Regions from separate parts of the Inquilinus ginsengisoli genome, predicted to be linked through region 1. Evidence: riboswitches for the same ligand, from Rfam matches in the RefSeq annotation. Region 1 holds a riboswitch; each other region holds the start of a gene.
What was found. Region 1 has a riboswitch for cobalamin ahead of E9232_RS13815 (aromatic ring-hydroxylating oxygenase subunit alpha). Riboswitches for the same ligand answer to the same signal wherever they lie in the genome.

Region 1 (4,260 bases):
GGTGATGCCGGACCCGGCCGAGATGAACAGGTACTTGCCGGAGGGGTGGTTGTGATGGGTGAAGTCGCCGGCCGGCCCATAGGCCTTGATGCGGGTGCCCGGCGTCAGATGGTCGAACATCCAGCGCGTGCCGATGCTGCCCGGCTGCGCCTTGACCGTGACGGAAATCGAGAACGGGCGCGACGGGCTGGACGACAGCGTGTAGGTCCGCATCACCAGCTCGTCGCCGACCGGCAGCTCCAGCGTCACGAACTGGCCCGGCTGGTAGCGGAACCAGGTCTGGTTGTCGGAGCGGAAGGTGAAGGTCTTCACCTCCGGCGCCTCGTCGAACACGCCGACGCATTCCAGCACCTGGAGCCGGTCGTTCCACGGCACCATCTGGTCGAGATGGCGGTAGAGCGGGAGATCCCCCGTCACTGCGTTCACGACCGCCTCCCCTTCACGCGACCCGCAGGCGCGGTTTGCTGCCCTCGGCCAGGCGCGGCTCCATGAACCGGGTGTACCAGTCGACGAACTGGATCACCCCGCCCTCATGCATCTCGGAATAGGGGCCGGGCTCGTAGGATGGCGACTGGATGCCGAACGCATTCTCCTCGACGATCCGGCGGTCCTGGTCGTTGGTCTCGGTCCAGACATGGGTCAGCTCGGCCAGGTCGTAGTCGACGCCCTCGACCGCATCCTTGTGGACCAGCCATTTGGTCGTCACCGCCGTCTCGGTGGCGCTGATCGGCAGCACCCGGAAGGTCACGGCGTGGTCGATCAGCACGTGGTTCCAGGTGGTGGGGTAGTGGTACAGCATCAGCGCGCCGATGCGGTCGGCGGTGACCTGGTCGGACAGGCCGCGCTTCACCGCCCGCCTGCCGGTCATGGTGTAGCTGACCGCGTCGCGCAGCAGCGGCGCCCGGGTGGCGCGGAACTGCCCGGCCGGGTCGATGCGGAACTTCGCCTCCAGGCCGGCCGCCTCGCACTTGGCCCAATGCGCCACCATCTCGGGGTCGCTGTCGGCGCCGGCGACGCCGGTGACGTTCGGCGCCTCGGGGAAGGTCTTGCACAGCTCGGGATGGTTGGCCACGCAGTGATAGCACTCGCGGTTGTTCTCCCAGACCAGCTTCCAGTTGCCCTTCTCGATGATGGTGCTCTCGAAGGCGATCTTGGCATCGGCCAGTCGGTGCGGCAGGAAATACGGCTCCATCAGCGCGCGGAACGGCGCGAAATCCGCCGGCTGGTCGGCCAGGCAGATGAAGATGTAGCCGCCGACGCTTTCGCAGGCGACCGGCTTCAGCCCGTACTGGGTCTTGTCGAAGCCATCGGCCATCTGGCGGGCGAACAGCAGGCTGCCGTCGAGGTCGTAGGTCCACTGGTGATAGGGGCAGACCAGCCGGGCCGACGTGCCCTTCTGCGCGGAACAGACGCGGCTGCCGCGATGCCGGCAGGCGTTGTGGAAGGCGCGGATCCGGCCGCCCTGGTCGCGCACCAGCACCACCGGATAGGCGCCGACCTGCACCGTGAAGTACTGGCCCGGCTTCGCCAGCTCGCAATCATGGCCGACGAACAGCCAGTCGCGGTACCAGATCATCTCCATATCGAGCCGGAAGAAATCCGGGTCGGTGTAAAAGGGCTGTTCAAGGCTGAAGCCGTCCCGGTGGCTGCGGAGCAGCCTCAGCATCGTGTCGCGCGCGTCCATCGTCCGTCCCCGGGCCTTCGAAGGACTGGTCGGATGGGCGAGAGGAGGGAATGGTGCGCGCCCGTCAGGTCTTGGGACCGGCCCGCTGCACACTGCCTCTTGACCGCCCACCGCGATCAGTCGAGTTCACCATGCCCAAGGCTGGTTTCCGGGCTTCGGAGCCGTCCTTTCGGACCGTCTCGACACCTTCCCGGGCTTGCGTCGCCCAGTGGTCTCGGTCGAGACGACGTGCTCCGCCACCGTTGCGGGGGCAGCGCCGGCGTTGAACCGGCTTCCCAATTCTCCGCCGGACCTCCCAGGCCAGCGGCACCTTGAACATCCCGATTGAAGCATGCCCCCGGCCGGTCGAGGCTCGTGAAAGCGACATTCCCTTTCCGGCCGGCGACACGGGCGGGGAAGACGAAGCGGTTTTCGGACGCGGAGGCGCGACGGACATAAAAAATGGCGGCCGGCCCTGGTGAGGACCGGCCGCCATGGTGGTGAGTCCAGCGGTTACTGGCAGGCTTCGCAGGTCGGGTCGTCGATCGGGCAGACCATCGGCGCGCCGTCGGCCATCGTCAGGTCGTCGGTGCCGAAGGCGGAGGTGGCCACCACCGGAGCAGGCACCACCACGATCGGCGCCGCGGCGACCGCAGCCGGCGCCGCGGCGACCGGCGCGCTGGCGACGGCGTTCAGCTTGCCGTCGGTGCCCTTCAGCGTCGACTTCTCGACATGGGTCGCGCTCATCGCCCGGAGATAGTAGGTGGTCTTCAGGCCGCGCTTCCACGCCAGCCGGTACAGCGCGTCCAGCTTCTTGCCGTTGGGGTTGGCGATATACAGGTTCAGCGACTGGGCCTGGTCGATCCACTTCTGCCGGCGCGACGCCGCCTCGACCAACCAGCTGGCATCGATCTCGAAGGCGGTGGCGTACAGCGCCTTGAGGTCGTCCGGCACCCGGTCGATGGCGCCGAGGCTGCCGTCGAAATACTTGAGGTCCGAGATCATCACCTCGTCCCACAGGCCGAGCGCCTTGAGATCACGCACCAGGCCGGGATTCACCACCGTGAAATCGCCCGACATGTTGGCCTTGACGTAGAGGTTGCGGAACGCCGGCTCGATCGACTGGGCCACGCCGCAGATGTTGGAGATGGTCGCAGTCGGCGCGATCGCCATGGTGTTGGAGTTGCGCATGCCGGTGCTGCGCACCCGATCGCGCAGCCCGTCCCAGTCCAGCGTCTTGGAGCGGTCCATCTCCAGCACGCCGCCGCGGGCTTCGGCCAGCAGCTCGATCGAGTCGATCGGCAGGATGCCGCGGCTCCACAGCGAGCCCTCGAAGGACGGGTAGCGCCCGCGCTCGGCCGCCAGCTCCACCGATGCGGCGATGGTGTGATAGCTGATCACCTCCATGCTCTCATCGGCGAAGCGCACCGCCTCGTCCGACGCGATCGGCAGCCGCAGCGCCTGCAGCGCGTCCTGGAAGCCCATGATGCCGAGCCCGACCGGGCGGTGCCGCAGGTTGGAGCGGCGGGCTTCCGGGATGGTGTAGAAGTTGATGTCGATGACGTTGTCCAGCATCCGCATCGCGGTGCGGATGGTGCGCTCCAGCCGCGCCCGGTCCAGGCCGCGCTCGCCGACATGGTTGGCGAGGTTGATCGAGCCGAGATTGCAGACCGCGACCTCGTCATCCGAGGTGTTCAGCGTGATCTCGGTGCACAGGTTCGAGGAGTGCACCACGCCGACATGGCCCTGCGGCGAGCGGATGTTGCAGGGGTCCTTGAACGTGACCCAGGGGTGGCCGGTCTCGAACAGCATGGTCAGCATACGGCGCCACAGGTCGAGCGCGCGGACCTGCTTGTGCACGCGGATCTCGCCGCGGGCGGCCTTGGCCTCATAGGCCTCGTAGGCGGTCTTAAACGCCGGGCCGTAGAGGTCGTGCAGGTCGGGCACCTCGTCCGGCGAGAACAGGGTCCAGGCGCCATCGGCCTCGACCCGCTGCAGGAACAGGTCCGGCACCCAGTTGGCGGTGTTCATGTCATGGGTGCGGCGGCGATCGTCGCCGGTGTTCTTGCGCAGGTCGAGGAATTCCTCGATGTCGACGTGCCAGGTCTCGAGATAGGCGCAGACCGCGCCCTTGCGCTTGCCGCCCTGGTTGACCGCGATGGCGGTGTCGTTGGCGACCTTCAGGAACGGCACGACGCCCTGCGACTGGCCGTTGGTGCCGCGGATATGGGCGCCCAGGCCGCGCACCCGGGTCCAGGAATTGCCCAGGCCGCCGGCGTATTTGGACAGCAGCGCGTTGTCCTTCACCGCCTTGAAGATGCCGTCGAGGTCGTCGGCGATCGAGGTCAGGAAGCAGGAGGACAGCTGCGGCCGCGGCGTGCCGGCGTTGAACAGCGTCGGGGTCGAGCACATGAAATCGAAGGAGGAGATCAGGTCGTAGAACTCGATCGCCCGCGCCTCGCGGTCGATCTCCCGCGCGGCCAGCCCCATGGCGACGCGCATGAAGAACACCTGCGGCAGCTCGAAGCGGATGCCCTCGGTCTGCAGGAAGTAGCGGTCGTACAGGGTCTGCAGCCCGAGGAACTGGAACTGCAGGT
Region 2 (4,260 bases), on a different contig from region 1:
GCACGGCGTCGTAGTGCAGGGGGCCGGCGCGCATCAGCTTGTAGCTGGAGAGGTCGCCGGGTTCGGTGATGCCGACCGGGAACAGCGGCGCCAGCACGATGACGCCATGCCGCTCCGCAAAATCGGCGAAGCCGTCGCGATAGGCCTGCATGCCGCGTTCGGTGCCGTGCACGATCACCGCCAGCGGCCAGCTGTCGCTGCCGTGCTCGTCATAGGCCTCGGGCACATAGGCGCAGTAGCTGAAACGCTGGTCCAGGCCGCAGGCGAACACTGTGGTCGCCCCGAAATCATAGGATGCCAGCCGCGTTCCATGCCCGTGCGGTCGCGCCATGATGCCCCCTTGTGCCTGTTTGACGGAAAGTGAGACATGTTTTTGTGATCATGAAAAGCACAATCTGACGAGTTTTCCTCACAGCGGCGATGTTCATGCTCAGGAAACGCAGCAGCCGGCCCAATTCGCAGAAATCGTGAGCCATCGCGCCGCCCGAACATTTCCCTGTCGCCGAAAACCGGCCGGCGCTTATGGTGGCGGCCCGGCCACATCGCCTGCGACCATGACCGACCCGAAGCCCAGCCTGGGCGAATGCCTGCGTGACCTGCGCCGCCGCAACGACTGGACCCTGGCCCAGGTCAGCGCCATGACCGGCCTTGCCGTCTCGACCCTGTCCAAGGTCGAGAACAACCAGATGTCGCTGACCTACGACAAGCTGCTGCAGCTGGCGCAGGGCATGAAGGTCGACATCGCCGAGCTGTTCGGCACCCGCGCCCCCGCCGGCTCGGCCGGTCGCGGCCGCCGCGCCCTCAGCCGCCAGGGCGAGGGCCGGGCGATCCAGACCCGGACCTACGACTACCTCTATGTCTGCGCCGAGCTGTCGCGGAAGAAGATGGTGCCGATGATCGGGCTGGTGCGGGCCCGGTCGATCGACGAGTTCGAGGACCTGATCCGCCATCCCGGCGAGGAGTACACCTATGTGCTGGAGGGCGAGCTGGACCTGCACACCGAGCTGTACGCCCCGACCCGGATGAAGGCCGGGGATTCGATCTATTTCGACAGCACCATGGGCCATGCCTATGTCAGCGTCGGCGACCGGCCGGCCCGGATCCTGTGCGTCTGCACCATGACCGAGCAGGACCTGACCGCCGCGGTGCTGGAGGCCGAGGGCATCGAGCCGCTGCCGGCTTGAGGACGCCAGCCAGGGACATGGCGATATAAAGATGTCTTTATATCAGCATTGACGCGCGCGCCCCGCCTGGGCACACTCCGCCGGTTCGTGGTTCTCCGGGCCCATTCGCGGGCGCCGGAGCTAAGAGGGAATCCGGTGAGCCGCAGGGCGATGCCGGAGCTGCCCCCGCAACTGTGAGCGGCGAGCCGAGGTCCATCTTGCGTCACTGAAGCCGGAAGGCTTCGGGAAGGCCGGACCGGAGCGACGACCCGCAAGCCAGGAGACCTGCCGCGAACACGCACGTCCCTGGGCGGGGTGTCCCGGTGGTTCGCCTGCGATCCTGCCGGCTGCTCGCCGTCGGGACATGCCGCACGCGTCCGCTCGGCCTTTGCCCCCAATCTTTGGGGTTCAAGCCGATGTCTTCCCTCTCTCTTCCCGTTGCCGCTCTCGGCACGCCGCGGATCGGTCCGCGCCGCGAGCTCAAGACCGCGCTCGAAAGCTTCTGGTCGGGCAAGTCCGACCAAGCCGCGCTGCTGGAGACGGCCGCCGCGCTGCGCGCCGCCAACTGGGCGCGCCAGCACGCGCTCGGCGTCACCGTCATCCCGTCGAACGACTTCTCCTTCTACGACCAGGTGCTGGACACCAGCGTCATGGTCGGGGCGATCCCCGCCGCCTATGGCTGGGCGGGCGGCCCGGTGCCGCTGACGACCTATTTCGCCATGGCCCGCGGGTCCCAGGCGGATGTCGGCGACGCCGCCTGCAGCCACGGTCCTGCCCATGGCCACGGCGTGCCGGCCCAGGAGATGACCAAGTGGTTCGACACCAACTACCACTACATGGTCCCTGAATTCGCCGAGGGGCAGCGCTTCGCCCTGTCCTCGCTGAAGCCGGTCGAGGAGGCCCGCGAGGCCAAGGCGCTGGGCTACCAGACGCGCCCGGTGCTGCTGGGCCCGGTCACCTTCCTCAAGCTCGGCAAGGGCGTGACGGACCCGCTGTCGCTGCTGGACGGCCTGCTGCCGGTCTATGCCGAAATGCTGCAGCGCCTGGCCGCCGAGGGGGCGGAGTGGGTGCAGATCGACGAGCCCTGCCTGGTGCTGGACCTCGACGACGCGGCCCGCGCCGCGCTGCGCCGCGCCTATGCCGCGCTGGCCCAGGCGGCGCCGTCGCTGAATCTGATGGTCGCGACCTATTTTGGCGGCCTCGGCGAGAACCTGTCGACAGCCGTGTCCCTGCCGGTGGCCGGGCTGCATCTCGACCTGGTGCGGGCGCCGAGCCAGCTGGCCGCCGCGATCGACAAGGCCCCGCGCGACCTGGTGCTGTCGCTGGGCGTGATCGACGGCCGCAACATCTGGCGCGCCGACCTGCCGGCGCTGCTGGGCTGGCTGGAGCCGATCGTGGCCGCCCGCGGCGCGGACCGGGTGCAGATCGCCCCATCCTGTTCGCTGCTGCACGTGCCGATCGACCTGGACCTCGAGGACGAGCTCGACGCCGATGTGTGCAGCTGGCTGGCCTTCGCCGTGCAGAAGATGGCCGAACTGTCGACCATCGGCCGCGCCCTGGCCCAGGGCCACGGGGCGGTGGCCGACGCGCTGGCGTCCTCCGCCGCGGCGTCCGCCGCGCGCCGGACGTCGCCGAAGGTGCATGACAGCGCGGTGGCCGGCCGCATGGCCGCGGTCACGGCGGCGATGGCCCGGCGCGGCAATGCCTTCACCACCCGGGCCGAGACCCAGCGCCGGCGCTTCGGACTGCCGCTGTTCCCGACCACCACCATCGGCTCGTTCCCGCAGACCGCCGAGGTGCGGAAGGCCCGCTCGGCGCATGCCAAGGGCGCGCTGACCGATGGGCAGTACGAGAGCTTCCTGAAGGAGGAGACGGCCCGCACCATCCGCTGGCAGGAGGAGATCGGCCTCGACGTGCTGGTGCATGGCGAGTTCGAGCGCAACGACATGGTGCAGTATTTCGGCGAGCAGCTGGCCGGCTTCACCTTCACGAGGCATGGCTGGGTGCAGTCCTACGGCTCGCGCTGCGTCCGCCCGCCGGTGCTCTACGGCGACGTGTCGCGCCCGCGCTCGATGACCGTGGGGTGGTGGAGCTATGCCCAGTCGCTGACCGGGAAGCCGGTCAAGGGTATGCTGACCGGGCCGGTCACCATCCTGAACTGGTCCTTCGTGCGCGACGACGTGCCCCGCAGCGAAGCTTGCCGGCAGATCGCCCTGGCGATCCGGGACGAGGTGCTGGACCTGGAGGAGGCCGGCGCCGCGATGATCCAGATCGACGAGGCGGCCCTGCGCGAGGGCCTGCCGCTGCGCCGGTCGGACTGGAAGGCCTATCTCGACTGGGCGGTGGAGAGCTTCCGCCTGTGCGCCTCCGGCGTCCGGGACGAGACCCAGATCCACACCCATATGTGCTATTCGGAGTTCAACCAGATCATCGACGCCATCGCCGCGATGGATGCCGACGTGATCTCGATCGAGACCTCCCGCTCCAAGATGGAGCTGCTCGACGCGTTCACGACCTACCGCTATCCCAACGAGATCGGGCCGGGCGTCTACGACATCCATTCGCCCCGTGTGCCGGAGGTCGAGGAGATCACGGCGCTGCTCCGGCTCGCCCGGCAGCGGCTGTCCGACCGGCAGATCTGGATCAACCCCGATTGCGGCCTGAAGACCCGCGGCTGGGCCGAGGTGCGGCCGGCCCTGGTCAACATGGTCGCCGCCGCGCGCGACCTGCGCCGGGTGGCCGCGGAATAGCGTCCCGCGCCTGGGACCGGGTAGCGGCGCCGGCCGCCACCCGCTTCCGCTCTCAGCCCGCCCGCGGCTTCGGCGGCTTCTTCCACAGCACGGCGCCGCCTTCCAGCCCGGCATCGTTCGAGGCGATGCTGACGCCCTTCGGCAGGTCGAAGTCGATACGCTTGGCGTTGCCGCCGCTGATATGCAACCGGTCCGGATGCATCAGGATCTCGACGATCTCCAGCATCCGCTGCACCCGCTTGTTCCAGCGCTTCTTGCCGACCTTCTCATAGGCGGCGTTGCCCAGATACTCGTCGTAGGTCTTGCCCTTGTTGGACAGCGGGTGATGCGCCAGCTCCAGATGCGGC
Region 3 (4,260 bases), on a different contig from region 1:
TCTGGGCCTGTCTCTTGCTGCCTGCGCGCTGCCCGCCTGGGCGCAGGACAAGACGCTCAACGTCGTCGCCAGCTTCACCGTGCTGGCCGACATCGTCCACCAGGTCGGCGGCGACACCGTCGCGGTCCGCAGCCTGGTCGGCCCCAACGGCGACCCGCATGTCTACGAGCCGACGCCGCAGGACGCCCAGGCCCTGGCCAAGGCCGACGTGGTCATCGTCAGCGGCCTCGACCTCGAAGGCTGGATGGACCGGCTGATCACCGCCTCGGGCTACAAGGGCAAGATCATCGTCGCCTCGGACGGCATCGTCACCCGCCGGATGGAGGATGACGGCAAGGAGATCACCGACCCGCATGCCTGGAACAGCGCGGCGAACGGCGTGGTCTATGCCCAGAACGTGACCAAGGCGCTGGCGGCCGCCGACCCGGCCCATGCCGCGGCCTACCAGGCCAACGGCGCCAAATACGAGGCCGAGCTGAAGGACCTCGACGGCTGGGCCCGGCGCGAGGTCGCGACCATCCCCGAGGCCAAGCGCAAGGTCATCACCAGCCATGACGCCTTCGGCTATCTCGGCGCCGCCTACGGCATCGAGTTCCGGGCCCCGGTCGGCTTCTCCACCGAGAGCGAGGCCTCGGCCGGCGACGTGGCCAAGCTGATCGACCAGATCAAGCACGAGCACATCAAGGCGGTGTTCATCGAGAACGCGACCGACCCCCGGCTGGTGCAGCAGGTGGCCAAGGCCTCCGGCGCGCAGATGGGCGGCGAGCTCTATGCCGAGGCGCTGTCGACCGAGGACGGCCCGGCTTCGACTTATGCGAAGATGTTTCGGTATAACATCACAACGCTGGTCGGCGGCATGAAGCAGAACTGATACCAATCCCGCAAACATCGACTCGTCGTCATCCCGGGCGCCGCGCAGCACGAAGTGATGCGCTGCTGACCCGGGATCTCTTCGAGGTCGTGCCGAGATCCCGTGTCTGCGCCGCAGCACTGCGTGCCGCAGCGCGCACGGGATGACAGGTCAGGAATTCAGACAGCCGATATGAGGTTCGGCGGTTATGCCGCCGGCCGGAAGCGTTGGTACAACAAGCCGGTCAGCGACCCCAGCACGGCCCAGAACAGCAGGCTGGTGATCACCGCCGCGACGATGAAGTCATGGGTCAGGGATTCCGGCGCCACCGACTTGAACTCGGCCGGCTGCGGCGCGCCATAGGCGTGCGGCAGCACCAGCAGGACGATGCCGGCCAGGCTCCACAGGGCGCTGCGGGTCAGGAAGATCAGCGCCAGCCCGCCGCCGGTCGCCAGCGCCGTGGCCACCCACCAGACCTGGCGGTCGAACAGCGGCGCCGCCTCGGTGCCGGGCACCTCCGGCGGCAGGCCCAGGCCGGGCGCCAGGGTGAAGGTGGCGAAGCCGGCCAGGCCCCAGAACAGGCCACGGCGCCAGTCGATCTCGCCGCCATGCACGGCATAGGCCGCGACCAGCAGCAGGGCGAAGCCAATGCCGGTCAGCACGTCGGCCAGCAGCGTGTAGGCGGTGCGCTCGAAGCCGTCCTGCGGCTCCCAGGCCGCGGCCCCGTGCTCATGATCGTGCTCGGCGGCCGCCGTGGTCGCGGCGGGCGCGGCCATCGACATGGCGGGGGCGGCGGCGTCCTCGCCGGCCTTCTCGAACACCTCGGCATGCAGGATGATCGGCACCGTGCCGAACTGGTGGACGATGGTGATGAAGGCGCCGGCGATCAGCCCGGCCAGCGCTGCCACCAGGAAGAAGCTGCGGAACGCGGCCATTGCCGACTCCTCAGTGGCAGGGGAACGCGTTCGAATGCCGGGTGTCGTGCGCGGCGTTGTGGAAGGCCTCGGCATGCGAGAAGCCGACGCCCCAGACCAGCACCACCCCCAACAGGGCGGCGAGCAGGGCGGGGACGGCGGTGCGGCTGCGCGGCGCTGCCTTGGCGCCGGTACCGATGGTGATGGACGGGTTGGACGTCATGTCCCTGTCTCCTATGCCTTGCGTTCAATGGTGAAACGGGCCGCGTCGGCCGAAGGCATGGGCACGCGTTGCCCCGGCCTGCACGCGGCAGGGCCGGCGACGCGTCGCCATGAGACGATCCTGGACACCATCATCTCCGCCTCCGGGCACCCCGCCCGGTCAATGGAACCCCTACGATGATGGCAGGTCTCCTGGCTCGCGGGTCGTGGTCTGCCGCCGACCTTCCCAAGCCTCCGGTCGCCCGGTGGCCCAGTGGTCGTCGATGGCGGCAGACTCTCCGCTTACAGTTGCGGGGGCAGCCACGGTCTAGGCCCCTGATTGGGTCGTCCGCACCGTGTTCCCTTTTAATCCCCTCGGAGGTCGTCCTCGGGGCACCATCACGGAAACCGATACGTCATTCCGCCGGGTGCGGCAAGTCATCCCAGGGCCTCCCGCGTGACATCGTCATTGCGGAGCGCCGCGGGAGCGTGGCAATCCGGTGGCACGGTCCCCTGGTCGAGGAGAGCGCCCGATGGCATCGAAAGACCCGGTCACGATCGATCGCACCGAATTGCGACTTGCCTATGAGTTCGTCAGCACCGGCGGCTTCGGCGAGAACAAGGCCTATGTCTCGCTCGACACCGGGAAAATCCACCTGGTCTCGGACTTTGCCGACATCATGGAGGAGGACGTGGCTCCGGACGACGTGGAGACCTCCGATCGCTACCTTGCCATTCCGCACAAGAACGAACTCGATCTCGGCCGGGACCTGGTCCTGCGCTTCGTCGATCGCGAGCTGCCCGGCGACCTCGACACGGTCGAGGACATATTCCGGCGAAAGGGCGCGTATGGGCAGTTCAAGCGGCTGCTGGAATCGCGGGGCGCGCTCGATCGCTGGCACGATTACGAAGAGCGCACCGTCGAGGAAGCTCTTCAGGTTTGGTGCCAGGAGAATGGCATTCGTCTATCGGAGTGACGCCCCGCGGGTGCCTAGTCCTTGCCCTTCGGCCCCGTCTCGGCGCCGAAGATCGCCTTGGCCAGGCTCATGGTGCCGGGTGGGTGGTCGCGCAGATAGGGCAGGGGGCGGCACACCTTCATCGCGGCCAGGCCGATGCGCACGCTGAGGATGCCGTTGATCGCGCCCTCGCCGGCGCGGCGGCCGAAGGAGCGCAGCAGGCCGGCGCCCAGGAAATCGCCGAGATAGTCGTTGGCGGCCTCGACCCCGCCGGCGATCAGCAGCGTGGTCGCCACCCGCCGGATCAGCGACAGCGTGGCGAACAGGCCGGGCCGGAAGCCCTGGATCTCGGCGATCCGCCGGATCATCCGCAGGTTCAGCGCGCCGGACACGATCATGTCGACCACGGCGAAGGGCGTGACCGTGGTGATCAGCGCGGTACGCCGCGCCGTGGCCGCGATGGTGGCGCGGCAGGCGGCGTCGATCGGGCGCTGGGCGTGGATCTCCAGCAGCGCGATCAGGTCGGCAGGGTCGCGCAGCTCGTCGCGCTCGCGCTCCAGCCGGGCGATGCCGTCGGCGGCCGGACCGCTGCCGTGCAGGCCGCGGAAGCGCGCCACCACCGCCTCGGCCGCGGCCGCATCGCCGCTGGCTGCGGCCCGGGCCAGGCTGCGGATCGCCTCGACCCGGCCCAGCCGACGCAGCGCCAGCAGCTCCCAGCCGGCCCAGACCAGGATGCCGATCCCGGCGATGCCGAGCAGCACCAGCGTCGCCGCCTGCAGCGGCCCGCCCTGGCTCAAGAGGTCGGTGACCAGGCGCTCGATCCACAGGCCGATGCCCAGGCCCACCAGGCCGGTCAGCGCCCCGAAGGCGATGCGCAGGGCGACGCTGCCCGGGCTGCGGCGGCGGTACAGGCCGGGATCGGAGGCTTCCGGCGCGGCCGGGACCGGGTCGTCCTCGACCGCCACCGCCTCGGCCTGGTCGAGCCGGAACACGGCCGGGGCTGGCGTCTGCCGCCCCTCCGCCTCGGGCAGTTCGTCGAGAATCAATGGCGGCCGGGTCATGCCAGGTCTTCCCCGATCAGGAACTGCAGCGCCCCGTCCAGCCGGATGTGCGGCCAGGGCTGGCCGTCGGCGCCGAGATCGGCCGGCGGCAGGAAGCGCTGGGCGCCGAAGCGGCCGCCGCCACGGGCCTCGCGCAGGCTGCGCGGCAGCGCCCCGGGGAAGGCGGCGACCGGCTTGCCGCCCGGCTCGATCGTCCCGGCGACGCAGCGCAAAGTCTCGCCCTCGTGCTTGACGTCGACCTCGCGGGTGGCGCGCAGCGAGGCGATCGCCATCGACCG

Region 2: it holds a riboswitch for cobalamin, as region 1 does, so the genes downstream of both, metE (5-methyltetrahydropteroyltriglutamate--homocysteine S-methyltransferase) here and E9232_RS13815 (aromatic ring-hydroxylating oxygenase subunit alpha) in region 1, are expected to answer to the same signal.
Region 3: it holds a riboswitch for cobalamin, as region 1 does, so the genes downstream of both, E9232_RS11060 (CbtB domain-containing protein) here and E9232_RS13815 (aromatic ring-hydroxylating oxygenase subunit alpha) in region 1, are expected to answer to the same signal.

The regions. Positions count from the first base shown of each region.
Region 1 is NZ_JAVDPW010000004.1:473,610-477,869, forward strand. Features, by position in the region: gene E9232_RS13810 (FAD-binding oxidoreductase) at 1-426, opposite strand, end outside; gene E9232_RS13815 (aromatic ring-hydroxylating oxygenase subunit alpha) at 440-1,684, opposite strand; cobalamin riboswitch at 1,807-2,013, opposite strand; gene E9232_RS13820 (ribonucleoside-diphosphate reductase subunit alpha) at 2,177-4,260, opposite strand, start outside.
Region 2 is NZ_JAVDPW010000016.1:101,292-105,551, reverse strand. Features, by position in the region: gene E9232_RS33325 (alpha/beta hydrolase family protein) at 1-331, opposite strand, end outside; gene E9232_RS33320 (helix-turn-helix domain-containing protein) at 555-1,184, shown strand; cobalamin riboswitch at 1,256-1,470, shown strand; gene metE (5-methyltetrahydropteroyltriglutamate--homocysteine S-methyltransferase) at 1,580-3,913, shown strand; gene E9232_RS33310 (ROK family protein) at 3,966-4,260, opposite strand, start outside.
Region 3 is NZ_JAVDPW010000003.1:717,744-722,003, forward strand. Features, by position in the region: gene E9232_RS11050 (metal ABC transporter substrate-binding protein) at 1-871, shown strand, start outside; gene E9232_RS11055 (CbtA family protein) at 1,057-1,785, opposite strand; gene E9232_RS11060 (CbtB domain-containing protein) at 1,796-1,987, opposite strand; cobalamin riboswitch at 2,152-2,381, opposite strand; gene E9232_RS11065 (hypothetical protein) at 2,499-2,942, shown strand; gene E9232_RS11070 (TIGR01620 family protein) at 2,957-3,982, opposite strand; gene E9232_RS11075 (YcjX family GTP-binding protein) at 3,979-4,260, opposite strand, start outside.